Regions from separate parts of the Brevibacillus sp. NRRL NRS-603 genome, predicted to be linked through region 1. Evidence: riboswitches for the same ligand, from Rfam matches in the RefSeq annotation. Region 1 holds a riboswitch; the other holds the start of a gene.
The links. Region 1 has a riboswitch for cyclic di-GMP ahead of ggt (gamma-glutamyltransferase). Riboswitches for the same ligand answer to the same signal wherever they lie in the genome.

Region 1 (7,659 bases):
CAACCCTCTGCTTTTCTCCCCCCGACAGCTCAAGAGGCGAACGATTCGCAAAGCCGTTCAAGCCGATCAGATCGAGTACATCTGCCATTCGTCGCTCTATTCGCTCGTCCGACCACCCGGCATTCTCAAGGGAGAAAGCAAGCTCCTCTTCGACGGTCAGCCCGATGAACTGGGTTTCTGGGTCCTGAAAGACGATGCCTTGCTCACTTTTGGACTCGACACTCCCCACGAACTGTCCACCGTAGTTAGACGGAATCAGACCTGACATCGTCAATAGCAGTGTCGTTTTCCCTGCGGCAGCAGGCCCGACAACGCCGACCACTTCCCCTGGATAAAGCGCCAGATGAATGTCCGCTAGCGCAGGCATTGCTCCCTCTTCATAGTGCCAATAGACTCCGTTTACTCGCAGCAATGGTTCTGTTTTCACCTTGCAATCCTGCTTTCATTTCCGAGGTAGTTGAATTCCTGCAAGGGACGGCCTCGGTATAGTCCAGAGCGCTTCACGAATGGGTACAACAGCTTCAAGAGGATTGGCCCCAGAATCGCCGTTGAAATAGCTTGGTTCAAGAACACGGTTGGGATGTACCAGACCGCCACTTCTTTTGGTGTCAGACCCAGCGCCACGTTAATCAAAATCGCGGAGGCTACCACAATCGAGCTGATTATGACAACAAACACGATATATTGAAGGACGCTCCGCTTTGTTTTCAGTGCAGGGTGACTCACAGCAAGCAACCCGATAAAGCCCCCCATAAAATTAGAAAAGAAACCGACCGCGATCGCATGAGGCGGGGCGCTTCCGGTTAACAAATCACTGACCATATTTCCAAAGGCAAGGCCTATGCATCCCGGCAAGCCGAATAACATGCCAAATACGGGCTGAAGGGCATTGGCTGGACGGATCGGTACAGAAGGAATAAGCTTGATATTGGCAAGCATAATAATGGCAACAGCGTAGAGCGCGGCAGTGACGACAATCAGGACGTAATCTACTGTCGTCCATTTCCGCCGGAACAGAGTCGAAAGCATCAGAATAAACCCTCCTCGTGTCAAACGTTAATGTTTGGAATATTCCTCTAGCCAGTTTACTCTCTCTTTACTTGATCGTCTAGAAGAGGGTGGGTAATACACTTCTTTGTTCTGGCTGTAGTGGTGGGGAGGAAACAGGAGAAAACGCTCAGCTTCTAGGGCCACCCCCTGGGGGATTGACCGCACGACTCCATGCAAAAAGCGAAACCGCGTCCAAAGTGGTCCAATCAGGATGTGTTTCAGAGGTGGACGCTTAAAGGCGTGTTTCGCTTTTTGCATTCCGTCTCGGTCGGTGTCCCTAAGATCTTCGCTTATTTCCCCTGTTTCCTCTGCGAGCTGATTGTTTTCCCCCTGCTTTAATTGGGGTGAATCTGGAGGATAAAGACAAAAAAGAGAGAGAATCATTGTTCTCTCCCTCCTGAATTCACTTTCAAATATTATTTAAATCCCACGTTAGAAGAAGTGCATTTCCAGTCCAAGCGCCTCTGGAGCCCAGCCTAGCTTCGGAATAAATGGCGGGGAATTTAAGCTTCACTTATGAATAACTTCCTCGAAACTTCTACGTTTGAAGCGCTCCCGCCATTTATTCCGGAGCGGACAGTCAATCCCCCTTGCGGGGCGTAGGCCGAAGCGCAGACTGGAAATGCACTTCTTCCCCACTACAGCTACTGCTCCTCAAACCTCACCATTTCCAAGTTGGTTTTCTTGACTTTCACCAAATACAACAAATAGATCAGGCCGACAAAGGTCCAGAGCAAGCCGAGCATCATGGACGTTGCTTCCAGGTTGACCCACAGAAACGCGATGAACGCGGTCCCGATGAGTGGAGACAGCACGAAGCCCCACCAATCCTTGACATGCTTGTTCTTTTGTTTGCGGAAATAGTACGCCATTACGCTGATGTTCACAAAGCTAAAGGCGATCAGGGCACCGAAGTTAATAAAGGAAGTTGCCGTTAATAAATCCAAATACAGAGCGAACAGCATCAACGCTCCGACCAGTAAGACGTTAAATAAAGGCGTTCTCAGCTTTGGATGTACATAACCGAACCAGCTTCGCGGCAAAAATCCATCTCGTCCCATTGCGTACAACAAGCGGGTTACGCTCGTGACAGATACGAGCCCGGATGCCAGTGTCGAAGACAACGCTGCCGCCAAAAACACCATTTGAAAGATCGTCCCACCGATAAACAAAGCAATCTCCGCAGAGGCAGCTTCTGGATCAGACAATACCGAAACATCAGGAAATAATGATTGCATGAAATAAGATGCCGTAATAAACAACGCTCCTCCTGCGAGTGCTACGAGCATAATCCCGCGGGGAATCGTCTTTTTCGCATCGACGGTTTCCTCCGTTAGCGTGGTTACTGCATCAAAGCCAAGGAAGGAAAAGCAAAGAATCGACGCACCGGAAAGCAGTGCAATGACAGACATATCCGGTGACAGAAATGGACGCAGATTGAATACTTGACCAAGTCCGTCACCTTGCATTAGACCACGGATTGCCAATCCCGCAAACAACACGACGACCACGACTTGAAACAGCACCAAAATCGAGTTGACGGATGCAGTCACCGTCACCCGAAATACGTTTAACCCCGTCACCAAAACAATGAAGCCAATAATCCACCACGCTGTCGACACATCAGGAAACACAGATGATAGGTAAACCCCAGTCAACAAAGCGTTAATCATCGGTAAAAACAAATAATCCAGCAATGACGCCCAGCCTACCAAAAATCCTGCAAAGGGATGGATCGTTTGTTGTGTATACGTGTACGCGGTCCCTGCTGTAGGGAATAGCCGTACCATCTTTCCGTAGCTTGCCGCCGTAAACAGGATCGCAAGAAGTGTGACTGCATAAGCAGCAGGAACGTGCCCCCCCGTTTCTCCAGAAACAATGCCAAAGGTGTCAAAAACGGCCATCGGGGCCATGTAGCCCAGTCCAATTACGACAATATGCCGCAACTTCAAACTACGTGTTAGTTCTGCTCTCCCGTTCACTGCCTGTCCCCCTTTATGTAACAGAATAATTATACACGCTGATTTATAATGACGAAAGATAAAAGCGCCGCTGCACACGGGTTCTCCATGCACAGCAGCGCTTGATTTATATGGTATTTCTTATGCTTTTGGCAGTTCAAAGGAACTCTTCAACGATACAATCCGGTTGAATACGAGCTTATCCTCTGTCGTATGCTTCGGATCGACATTGAAATAGCCATGACGGAAAAATTGATACTTGTCTTGTGGCTTGGTTTCTTTCATATTTGGCTCCACATAGCCTTGCAGCACTTCCAACGAATTCGGGTTAACGTTGTCGAGGAACGTGCCCTCTGCGTCTTCATCATCCATAATCAATGGCTCATACAAACGGAATTCAGCAGGAATGGCATTGGTCGCATCCACCCAGTGAATTGTACCTTTTACCTTACGACCTGTAAAACCGCTGCCGCTCTTCGTCTCAGGATCATACGTGCAATGGATCTCGATCACGTTGCCGTCTGCATCCTTCACAACGTCATTGCATTTAATGAAGTACGCGTGCTTCAGACGCACTTCATTTCCCGGGAACAGGCGGAAGTACTTGCTCGGCGGGTTTTCCATGAAGTCGTCCTGCTCAATGTAGATTTCGCGGGAGAACGGAATTTGACGATTGCCCATCTCTGGGTTCTCTGGATTAATCTCCGCTTCGAGCATCTCGACTTGTCCTTCCGGATAGTTCGTGATGACGACCTTCAACGGATTCAAAACAGCCATCGTACGTGGTGCCTTTAGCTTCAGGTCTTCACGGATGAAATACTCCAGCATTTTCTCGTCAACGGTGCTGTTCGCGCGCGCTACCCCTACCTCACGAGCGAATGTACGAATCGCTTCCGGTGTATAGCCGCGACGACGGAAGCCTGCGATGGTTGGCATGCGCGGGTCATCCCAGCCGTCTACTACATTCTCATCGACAAGCTGTTTCAGCTTCCGTTTACTCATAACGGTGTTCGTCAGGTTCAAGCGAGCAAATTCGTACTGGTGCGGTACCTTCTCCATTTCGCACTCGCGTACTACCCAGTCGTACAACGGGCGATGATCTTCGAATTCCAGTGAGCACAAGGAGTGTGTCACGCCCTCAATAGCATCCTCCAACGGATGAGCGAAGTCGTACATCGGATAAATACACCATTTGTCGCCCGTGTTGTGATGCGTTGCATGGGAGATCCGATAGAGAACCGGATCACGCATGTTGAAGTTCTGAGAAGCCATGTCGATTTTCGCACGCAGCACCTTTTCCCCGTCCTTGAATTCACCTTGGCGCATACGTGCAAACAGGTCCAGGTTTTCCTCCACAGACCGATTGCGGAACGGACTATCTGTGCCTGGCTCTGTCCACGTTCCACGCATTTTACGCATTTCTTCTGGAGACAGATCGTCTACGTAAGCCAGACCTTTTTTAATCAAAAGCACCGCACGGTTGTACATCTCTTCAAAGTAATCAGATGCAAAAAACAACCCGTCCCATTCGAAGCCAAGCCATTGAACGTCCCTTTTGATGGCCTCTACGTATTCGATGTCTTCCTTCACCGGGTTGGTATCGTCAAAACGCAGGTTGGCCTTGCCAGAGAATTCTCGAGCCAGCTCAAAATTGAGGCAGATCGCTTTTGCATGTCCAATATGAAGATACCCGTTCGGTTCTGGGGGAAAGCGGGTAATGATTTCCTTTACTTTGCCCTCTTGCAAGTCATCAATCATGATATTGCGGATAAAATTGGATGCCGCTACCTTGTTTTCCAATGAAATCAACCTTTCACTTCACCTTTACATTCCATAATACTGATTCTCTACCCAGAGTTCAACAAAATCGGGTCGTTGACCGACCCGCTCACGTCTCCCATTGCTGCCTCGTTTGCCATTGTGACCTGCAATACAGGTGAATGACAGAATCAATGGCTAAGCGCTGCTCCGTGATCCCACGAATCGTTTCGAGATGCTTCGGGGAAATCAGATGCAGCAAAGGCTGTTCAACATGATTGAAGCGTTGGAATGCTTCCGCTGCAATACGATCCCACCGCGGGTAATACCGAAGCAAGTCATCGGGCATTACGCGGGATCGGTCCGTGTCGGACTCGGGCAAACAATCGAAAGGTTCATCCAAATTTAACGTTCCATAATCATCTGTCAGCTCTTCTCCCGGAAAAATATCCCGTGCAGCCAATTCCATATCATACATGGTCGGCACACAATTCGCATGAAAGCTGTGGTTCACGTACCTTGCCTTATCCCAACAAAGAATGTACCTTCCGAGCTGGTTCTTAAACGAATATTTTTGTACGTCCTGTTTTCGTAATGAGTCAAGTCTTTCCACAAACGCAGGGTCCAATACCTGGTCCAAATCATCCTGTGCCCATACAATCGTTCCTTTTGGGATAAACCTTGTCGCAAACACACCGTACCCGATCTCATCGTTGATATAGCGCAATTCTGTATCGGGATGCATCATGGTCTTTGTTTCACTCCTTGGCGAATGTGCCTTTTTATCATCATAAGCAGTTTTGCCCCAGGAGGTGTGTGAATGTCTGCGAAAAACAACCATCCCCATGCTATTCCTGGCTATTTTTCCGGATTAAAAATTTTTTCTTATTTACCACAAATGGTAAATAGTCTATATTATTGGCAAACGGAGTTTTAGGAACATTTTCCCACAACGATAGAATCAGTATTGTGTCATTTTATGCTTCACCCATTGATATCGAAACGGCATACCCGGGGAAATCCGGCGACGCAAAGCTACAGGGGCTACCTCCGCAACAGCGGACACGCTTGCCAGCTACCGAAGTATTGATGTAGGACGAGACCAATGATCCTATATCATTGGTCTTTTTTTGCGCTCACAATGTCTATTTTTGTCTACTTTTGTATGTTTGTGTATTTTTAACTTTTAAAGGAGGTGAGGCAACAGCGGATAGCCGGTTTAATGAATCATTATATTATTCATCATGAAGGAGGTTTCATAGGAATGTCATTCTGGAAGAAACTCTCGACCGTCGCGCTGACTGCTGTCATCGGGGTATCAACATTCTCTGGAGCACAAGCTGCTAACCGTCCAACATCGATGTCACCGAACGCAATGGTGACGACTCCTCACTATCTGGCTACGGCTGCGGCCCTGAAGACTTTGGAAGACGGTGGAAATGCAGTAGATGCTGCTATTACAGCCGCTTCCACCTTAGCTGTTGTCTATCCCCATTACACAACCATTGGCGGAGATAACTTCTGGCTCATCTACAATGCCAAAACAAAAGAGCTGAAGGCGCTGAACGGCAGTGGTCGCGCAGGCGAAAAGGCAACCATCGACTATTACAAAGGCAAGGGCTACGAAAAAATCCCGTCCCGCGGTTATGAATCAGCAAACACTGTCCCTGGTGTGGTCTCCGGCTGGTGGGAGGCGTACAACTACGCACACAAAAAAATGGGAAACAGCAAGCTTCAATGGAGCAGACTGCTGGAGCCTGCCATTGGATACGCCGAGAACGGATATCCAGTCTCTCCCAACCAAGTATATTGGACGAAATACGCGACAGATCCAACTGACAATGACTTGAAGAATCTTCAACGTTTTGATGGATTCCGTAAAACATTCCTGAAGCCCAACGGCGATCCTTATGCAGCAGGGGAAATTCTCAAACAAAAGGACCTTGCCAATACTTTGCGAATCATTGCAAAAAAAGGCGCTGACGGTTTTTATAAAGGAGAAGTTGCTAAAAAAATCGTAGCAGACATGCAAGCCAACGGCGGATTGCTCACGTTGAAAGATTTTGAGAAGCACACCTCCACTTGGGCAGATCCAATTACGGTAGACTACCGAGGATACAAAGCGTATAACGTTCCACCGAACTCTCAAGGCATGGCATCACTCTCTATTCTTAATGTTTTGAATAACTTTGACCTCAAGAGCATGGGTGAAGGAACACCCGATTACTATCACACGATTGTAGAAGCAACCAAACAAGCTTTTGCTGACCGCGACAAATGGCTAACTGACCCTGCCTTTGTGGATATCCCTGTGGATGAGCTGTTGTCCAAGCAGCACGGGAAAGATTTAGCTGCGCGCATTGATATGAAGCAAGCCGCCAAATCTGTAGAACCACTTGATCCAAAAGGCGATACAACCTGGTTCGGGATCGTCGACAAAGATGGAAATGCCGTGTCCATCATTCAAAGTCACTATTTTGACTGGGGTTCCGGCATCGTAGCGAAAGATACAGGCGTCCTTTTGCAAAACCGCGGAAGCTATTTCTCTTTGGATCCCAAACACATCAATCATTTGGAACCAGGAAAACGTACCTTCCACACAATTAACCCGGCTATGCTCTTTAAAGGGGACAAGCCTTATCTTCTCTACGGAACACAAGGGGGAGAAGGACAGCCGCAAACGCAAGCCGCTCTCGTCACGCGTATCGTCGACTTTGGTTTCAGCGTGCAAGACGCAATCGAAGCGCCAAGATGGCTGCATGGACGCAACTGGGGATCTGCTTCCAACAATCTCAAGGTGGAAAGCCGCATCCCTCAAGAAGTCCTGGACGAGTTAATAAAACGTGGGCATCCAGTCGAAAAGCTGGAAGCAGCCTATACCGACGCGATG
Region 2 (7,659 bases), on a different contig from region 1:
TCACATAGAGCCGCAATGGTATCATCCCAGAACAAGTTGGCTGATGCATTGCCGTGAATGAGGAGAAGCGGTTCTCCTTCTGGTACGCCTGCTGTCAGGTAGGAAACGAGCAATCGATCGGTCTGAATCGTTTTGGTTTCGATTCGTGCATCCATCAATGATGTGCCTCCTTTCAAATCCTTGATATCAGAATATTCCTATTATATGCCTGTTCAGTTACAAAATGAGAAAAGAAAACAACCGCCCTTGAAAAGGCGGTTGCAGGAAGGTTAATTATGGAGACCACGCATCTGCTGTTCGATTTTCTCAAAGCCGCCTGAAACCTTAACGACTTCGTCTTTTTGCTCAGAAACCAGAACAAGCACTTCTTCCAGACTCTCTTTGTTCTTGTCGGTAATATCTGCGTTGACTTCTACTTTTGCGCCGACTTCCTGAATCATGCTGTGAACATGGACGATGAACTCTTGCAGGTTCTTCGTTTTATCTGCGAAGTTTTGCATGTAGTTGTCAACATTGGTGAACATATCTTGTACTTCGAGGATACCCTCGCTATTTTTCTCAAAAGAAGTCTGCGACTCGGAAATCATATCTGATACGAGTTTCATTTTTTCGCGGATGGTCATGAGCAGGCTCGAGATCGACTCGGAGGATAGCTTGGAGGATTCAGCCAGCTTGCGTACTTCATCTGCTACGACAGCAAATCCTCGGCCGTGTTCGCCTGCGCGAGACGCTTCAATCGTGGCATTGAGTGCCAACAGATTGGTTTGTGCAGAAATATCGGAAATGGTTTGAATGATTTTCCCAATCGATTCGGTTTCTTTATTGAGCTCTTGAATCAGCTGGTTCGTACTTTGGATGTCCTTGATGAATCGTTCAAAGTCATTGCCGATGTTGCCAATGCGTTTTCCACTCTCGCTAGTGGCTTCTTTGGTAGATTCTACGTACTCATGCATCTCTATAACAGAGCGGGTCATATCCTCAACTTGCAAATTCGTCGAGCTCATTTCCCGACGAAGCTCGTCTGTATTGCTGGTCTGGACCGTAAAGGACTCCATAATGTCTTGCAGGGAAGCGACGGTTTCGACAGCGCGAACATTTACACCGTCCGTCACCTTGTTCAAATTCTCTTGATAGTCTTGCATAGAGGTGAGTGATTCATTGATCTGATCCAGAACACGTTGTAACGATTCCTTCGAGGCAATCGCTTCTTGCTTTTGTTGCTCACTTTCCTCTTGTAGCTTGTTATTGAATACAGCATGCATCATGCTCGTGATAGAGACGAAGCAGAAGGTGAGCAGGAAGTACATTAGATCAAGGTTGCTAGTCGAATGGAAAATCGTTTCTCTTTGTGTCAGGAAGTAGTAAGAGACAATGCCCAATGTCGATACAATCGTCAAAATATTGATGAGTCGGTCTTGATAAATCCCCATAACTGCTACAAAGAACATAATAGTCATGATATTGATCATGTGCGGGTCCAGTCCAACTATGATGAACATGAAGATCCCGATTACGGCGAAGTTGAAAAACTTCATGAAGGGCGCTGCTTTTTCCCGCAAGCTCGGGCGATTGGAGATGTAAGCAAAAGGTGCCAGCACGCCATACAAAATACCCAGTACCGTGAGAACGAATGTGTACGGTACGCCTAGAAAGAGGTTTAAGATCTGAACAACCGTAATAATACTTGCGAATACGATTACGACCCAATTGTTTCTTCTTCTCAATAGATCAATGTGATCCATGTTACCCACCTACCTCGACTTTTACTTGATTGGATGACGACGAATTGTACCAGGAATATTTCGGATCGTGCTTATTGTCATAGACATCTTTGAGATGGAAGAGGGTCGGAATAGCATCGGCCCCTTTGTAAAATACGATATCTTTGATCTGAGTCGCCTTTACTTGATATTTCTTGTTAATAAATTTAAAAAATGTCGGATCTGCTACCCCGATTGCGTGGGTATAGCCATGCTTTTCAGCGTAATCTATCATCAAGCAAATTCCTTTTTGCCCTAGTTGTCCGCGGTATTTCGGCAAAACAGCGAGACTGTCTACCTCCATGACTTTCATATCTTCTGTAACAACGTCCTGAAAAAGTGATTTCATATAAGCACTTGATTTGGAAAAGGGCGTCATTTCAAATGTTCCACCTGCTTCACCATCTTCGGCGATTAGGAGGAACAGAGCTGAGCCTTCTTTCGCGTACTCCATCTCGAAGCCCATGCTTGTCCATACTGTTTCTTTGATTTCATGAAATTTAGCTAACTCTTGTACGGTTTCTACTTGTTTGTACATAACTTCTCCACTCCATCATTTTCTCTGATTGAACTATGTTGTGTATGTTTGTCGTCTCAAAAGTTATGTTTTTCCATCCGTTGCAAAAATGAAAGTGCTTTCATCCTCCTTTCAAAAATGTCAACACAAAAAAAGGCCATTCCATCGAAATGGAACAACCGAAGCTACCAACATCGAAAATGGTCTCATGATGATGGCAACCCGGCTATCATGGTCAAAGAAGACTGTAGACCCGTGGTTTTGCGTCGCCACCTTTCGATGACTTTGCCTTTTGCATTTCTTTAGCAAAAATTGTAAAAACGTGTCGAATTTTGCTAGACACAATCATGCAAAATATAAGCCATTTGTATTAGCTGTGTCAAGTTTTGGTAGGGAGAAGTAACTAATTGTTCATAATATAAGAACGTACGAAAAAACCAGTTGCGGTATCAACTGGTTCTTCATTAAGTAGGGAGTAGGGCGTTAGGCTAGGGTGCGCAGAATGTCTATAACTTCAGTAGGCTCCATTCGCTTTTTGTAGTCAGGATCTAAGGATACTGACCGGATTACGCCCTGTTTATCGAGGATATAAGTAGCAGGTATGGGGAGTGTCCATGAATCTTCATGATTAAAACGAGTGAGATCGATATCTAATGATTGGTAGGTATCATGTAAATATTCAGGCAGTCTGAATCTGAGTTCATATTTTTCTGCTACCTGATTATTGGTATCGCATAAAACGGGGAAGCTCAGACGATTGTTCTCTTGCATAGTAAGAGAGTGTGCAGGAGATTGTGGACTTATGGCAAACAATTGGGCACCCAGTGAGTTTATTGTATCGATCTGTTTTTGGTACGCTTGCATCTCTAAATTGCAATAGGGGCACCATGATCCACGGAAAAATGTGAGGACGACAGGACCTTTTACGATTTCTTCCGACAAGGTAATGTTCTTTCCAGCATGATCGTTCAATGTGAAATCAGGCGCAATCGAACCAAGGGGCAAGCCCTTTGCGTGTCCAGAGGTCCGCAGCTCCTCGATTGATCTTGTAAATGCATCTGTTACTTCACGGGTGAGGAAGTCTGCTATTTGAATGGTTGTAAAATCTAGCTCTTCGCGCAGGCTCTGAAAATGTGGTTTATCCATATGTCGTTCCCCTCTTTTTCGAAAGAATAGTAGAAGCCATAGCTTTACGATATCTTTCTTTTTGAGCGAAAGATGTAAACTGGATTACATTCTCTTCAAAATTTTGTCCCGCTGAATAGAAATGGATTTAAAGCCTGTTTGAATCAGTTCTTCTCTTGCTAAAGCACGTAATGCTACCGTCACTGCTTCCCTGGATGCCCCAACAAAATTGGCGAGTTCTTGATGGGAGAGAGGTAAGTCAATTTGTTGAAACGCCGAACTGTTAGCATTGCCAAATTGATCGGCGAGCTTTACCAACGTGGAAATAATGCGATCTTGTAAAGGGAGAAGGGCAAGATTTTCGGCTGCTTGACTGATCGAAACCATTCTATCGCTAATGATCTTCATGATCTTCATCATCAGTTGAGGATGTTCGATGAGGTAGCTTTCAAATTTTGCTTTGCTCATTTTACAAATGAGGCAGTCTTCGATGGCATCTATATACATCTCTCTTGTACCTAATGAGAGGAGATCCACTTCTCCAAACACATTGCCTTCCCCGAGGATATCGAATGTGAACTGCCGACCATCCCGATTTACTTTATATAAACGTACCTTCCCCTGTTTGATGAAGTAGAAGCCCTCTGAAAAATTTTCTGGTGTTTGAATGCACGTATTTTTGGGAAAAGGGGTTAGAGAGGTTAATTGATCAATTAAGCGCAAACTTTCCTCGGATAATGAATTCAACAAATAAAATTGGGATAAATGTGTAATTGGGTTCATCATTTCTGTTCAGTTTGGGTCTTCAGGATCGTTCTTTTCGCTTTTGTGACAATTCTTTTCGTCTCCTTTGTATCAGAGGTTTTTAGCCACTCGTCACAAAGCTGTGTCACCCAGTCTGGTTGTGATTTACTCGCATCGTTCAACCAATTCCCTACAGAATCTTGAACATATTTGGATGGATCTGACTTCACTGGTGTGAGCAAAGGCAGGCAGCGAGCGGGCTCATTTTTCAATGCGTCAATATGCTTGCACCAGACACCTCGAGGGCGTGTGGCTTCTATCGCAAAGCGGCGAATATTTTCGTCGGCATCAAGTACCCATTCGCTCAGGAGTTGAATGGAATGGTTCAGATCATGCAAGAGAGAATCTCGAATCGCCATCCATGCGATCTCTCTCACTCCAAAATGATGATCAGCCGCGAATTTTTTTATTTGCGCTAGTTTTTCTTCTAGAGATAAGGTGTTGTCCAGGCCGATAATATAGGCACTCCAGCAACGCACACTGTCTGACTTGTGGTTGGCCAACGATAGGAAAACAGGAGCCGTAGCTGTGGGTTCACCCGATTTGTGTAAGATCGCAAGCAGTTCTTGTCCAATCAGACGGATAGCTTTCATTCCGCTCGTTGATCCGGTCTCTTCTAGCTGACCAACAAGTTGAGGGACATACGCGCCTAATGTAACATGAGGCAGAACGATTCGTACCAAATGAATATGATTAACAGCCTGCCATTCAGTCAAATTGACGCTTTCTAATTCTCCAGCATGAAGGAGTGCTAATACATTGTCAGGGATGAGTGAGGCTTTACTTGCTCCTTTTCTCGTGTGTACCGAATCCGGCATTTCAACAAACTCCTTTTCGCGGTAATGGTAAAAGTATACATAAAAATCACCCGTAACAAAAATTTTCCAACTATCCGATAACTAGAAGGAATAGGAGGGGATTTTGATGAAGGAAGTAAAAGTGATTCAATTTTACTTTTCCGGAGGCGGTGAAATGATTAGCATCGAAACGACGGAACCGGAAGAGATCATTCAAATGGTCGCTAATCAAAACGACGGATGGCTCCAGTATGATGATGTTGTCATTAACGTGAGAAATGTTTTGTATATCAGAGTACGCAATCAGGCGTAACAATAAGAATAGGAAAAGAGTGTCAAGCTCTAGCACGAAAAAGCTCTCCTTTGCATATGGAGGGCTTTTTCGTGTTGGAGGAGCTCAATTGGTTATTCTATTAATAGAAGAAAAGGAGGGTGGCAATATGACGCTGGAAGAAGTCATGCAGAAGCTCGAAGCGATGGGGACTGAACAGACGAAAAAAACGTTATTGCGGCATGGGGCGAAAGAGCCTTTGTTTGGCGTGCGAGTCGGTGATATGAAAAAGCTGGTCAAGGAGGTAAAGCGTGATCAGCAGCTCGTTCAGGCGCTGTACGATACGGGAAACTACGACGCCATGTACTTGGCCGGATTGACGGTTGACCCAATGAGCATGACAAAAGAGCGGCTGCAGTCTTGGGTCAAGAAAGCCTCTTGGTACGCGCCCGCCGAGTATACGGTTGCGAGTGTAGCCGCTGAGAGCCATTTTGCCATGGAGTTGGCACGAGAATGGATCGAGTCAAAGGAAGAGATGGTAGCCACATGTGGGTGGAACACGTATTCGAACTACTTGTCGATTACCCCCGACGAACAGCTGGATAAAGAAGAAATCAAACGGCTCCTCATGAGAGTGAACGAGACGATTCATCAGGAACAGAATCGTGTGCGGTACACCATGAATCAATTCGTTATTTCAGTAGGCGCGTATGTAGCGGAACTTCATCAGGAAGCGCTGGAAGTGGCCGCAGCGATTGGCAAAGTACATGTAGACGTCGGACAGACAGCGTGCAAGGTTCCGTTGGCTACGGAGTATATCAAAAAGATAGAGGAACGAGGGAGTGTCGGAAAAAAGAAAAAGACGTGCATTTGCTAGTGGGGCATTTTTCTCAATCATTTGGCGTATATTTCTAAGGTGCTTTTGTTTAGTAAAGTATCGACTATTTCTTGCTAATGTGCTATCATGATACCTTGTTAACGTATTACCACTTTATCGGAGTAAAACATAGAGTAGGGAAACGAGGGGGATCATCACGATGAAGAAAATAGCATGGATGTCATTGTTGCTGAGTGCGATGGTTTCATTGGTAGTGGGCTGTTCCAGCACAAATACTGGCGCTGACGCGAACAAGCTGATCATCGGAATTGATGATAAGTTTGCACCAATGGGATTTAGGGATGAGAAAAATGAGCTAGTTGGCTTTGATATTGATTTTGCGCGTGCAGCCGGCGAAAAAATGGGAAAACAAGTCGAGTTTCAACCAATCGATTGGAGTGCAAAAGAGTCTGAACTAAACAGCGGTCGTATTGACTTGATCTGGAATGGATATACGATAACAGATGAAAGAAAAGGGAAGGTTCTTTTTACCAAGCCTTATCTGAAAAACGCACAAGTAGTGGTCACGATGGCAAATAGCAACTTGACCAAGCTCTCAGACTTGGCCGGTAAAGGAATTGGTTTGCAAAAGCTGTCTTCCGCAGCTGACGCGATTAATGCGAGTGATATCAAAAATCAGGTCAAATCGATTACCGAGTTCCCTGATAACGTGCTGGCACTGAGTGATTTGAAGATCGGTCGTGTAGAAGCAGTTGTCATCGACCAGGTTGTGGCTGATTACTATATGGCAAAAGAACCGGGTACTTTTAAGAAGTTGGAAGAATCGCTGTCCCCTGAGGAATATGGAGTAGGCGTCAAAAAAGGCAACGAGGCATTGTTGAATGAGCTGCAAAAAGCACTGGATGCGTTGAATCAGGATGGTACAGCTGCAAAAATATCGGAAAAATGGTTCGGCGAAAATCGTGTATTGAAATAAGGAGAACAGCGATGGCTTCGCCGCTTGATTGGCGAAGCCACGCTTTTATTTTCAGGATTAGGAGCATACCAAGATGAGCGTAGACTACATTCTCTCCATTACGAAGCCCATGCTAGAAGGGGCGCAGATGACGGTGCTGTTGTTTATCATCGCCATTCTGCTTTCCATTCCATTAGGTTTTTTGATCACCTTAATGGCAAAAAGCAATAATAAGGCGCTGGCCTGGCTCGCGCATACGTATGTGTATGTGATGCGTGGGACGCCTCTCTTATTGCAGCTGTTGTTTATTTGCTTCGGGCTGCCTCTCTTGCCCGTAGTGGGAGAGTATTTGGTGATGGATCGGTTCGTCGCTGCATGTGTCGGCTTCGTGCTGAACTACGCAGCGTATTTCGCGGAGATTTTCCGTGGAGGACTGCTGTCAATCGACAAGGGACAGTATGAGGCGGCGCAGGTCCTCGGTTTTAGCAAATGGCAGACAACCAATAAGATCATTTTGCCGCAAATGTTTCGCGTGGCTTTGCCTGCCGTCGCAAATGAATCAATTACTCTCGTAAAAGACACAGCACTGCTC

Region 2: another riboswitch for cyclic di-GMP. It lies ahead of C7R94_RS03345 (GNAT family N-acetyltransferase); the one in region 1 lies ahead of ggt (gamma-glutamyltransferase).

What each region holds. Positions count from the first base shown of each region.
Region 1 covers NZ_PXZN01000011.1:175,757-183,415, reverse strand. Annotated here, with positions in the region: gene C7R94_RS06875 (energy-coupling factor ABC transporter ATP-binding protein) at 1-427, opposite strand, end outside; gene C7R94_RS06870 (QueT transporter family protein) at 424-1,029, opposite strand; gene C7R94_RS06865 (hypothetical protein) at 1,057-1,434, opposite strand; gene C7R94_RS06860 (APC family permease) at 1,695-3,032, opposite strand; gene C7R94_RS06855 (glutamine--tRNA ligase/YqeY domain fusion protein) at 3,153-4,820, opposite strand; gene C7R94_RS06850 (SET domain-containing protein) at 4,900-5,517, opposite strand; cyclic di-GMP riboswitch class I at 5,764-5,852, shown strand; gene ggt (gamma-glutamyltransferase) at 6,034-7,659, shown strand, end outside.
Region 2 covers NZ_PXZN01000008.1:883-8,541, forward strand. Annotated here, with positions in the region: partial or broken gene C7R94_RS03335 (alpha/beta hydrolase) at 1-155, opposite strand, end outside; gene C7R94_RS03340 (methyl-accepting chemotaxis protein) at 270-1,742, opposite strand; gene C7R94_RS03345 (GNAT family N-acetyltransferase) at 1,744-2,298, opposite strand; cyclic di-GMP riboswitch class I at 2,491-2,577, opposite strand; gene C7R94_RS03350 (peroxiredoxin-like family protein) at 2,761-3,423, opposite strand; gene C7R94_RS03355 (Crp/Fnr family transcriptional regulator) at 3,508-4,185, opposite strand; gene C7R94_RS03360 (DNA alkylation repair protein) at 4,185-5,024, opposite strand; gene C7R94_RS03365 (hypothetical protein) at 5,131-5,316, shown strand; gene C7R94_RS03370 (DNA alkylation repair protein) at 5,444-6,151, shown strand; gene C7R94_RS03375 (amino acid ABC transporter substrate-binding protein) at 6,312-7,088, shown strand; gene C7R94_RS03380 (amino acid ABC transporter permease) at 7,162-7,659, shown strand, end outside.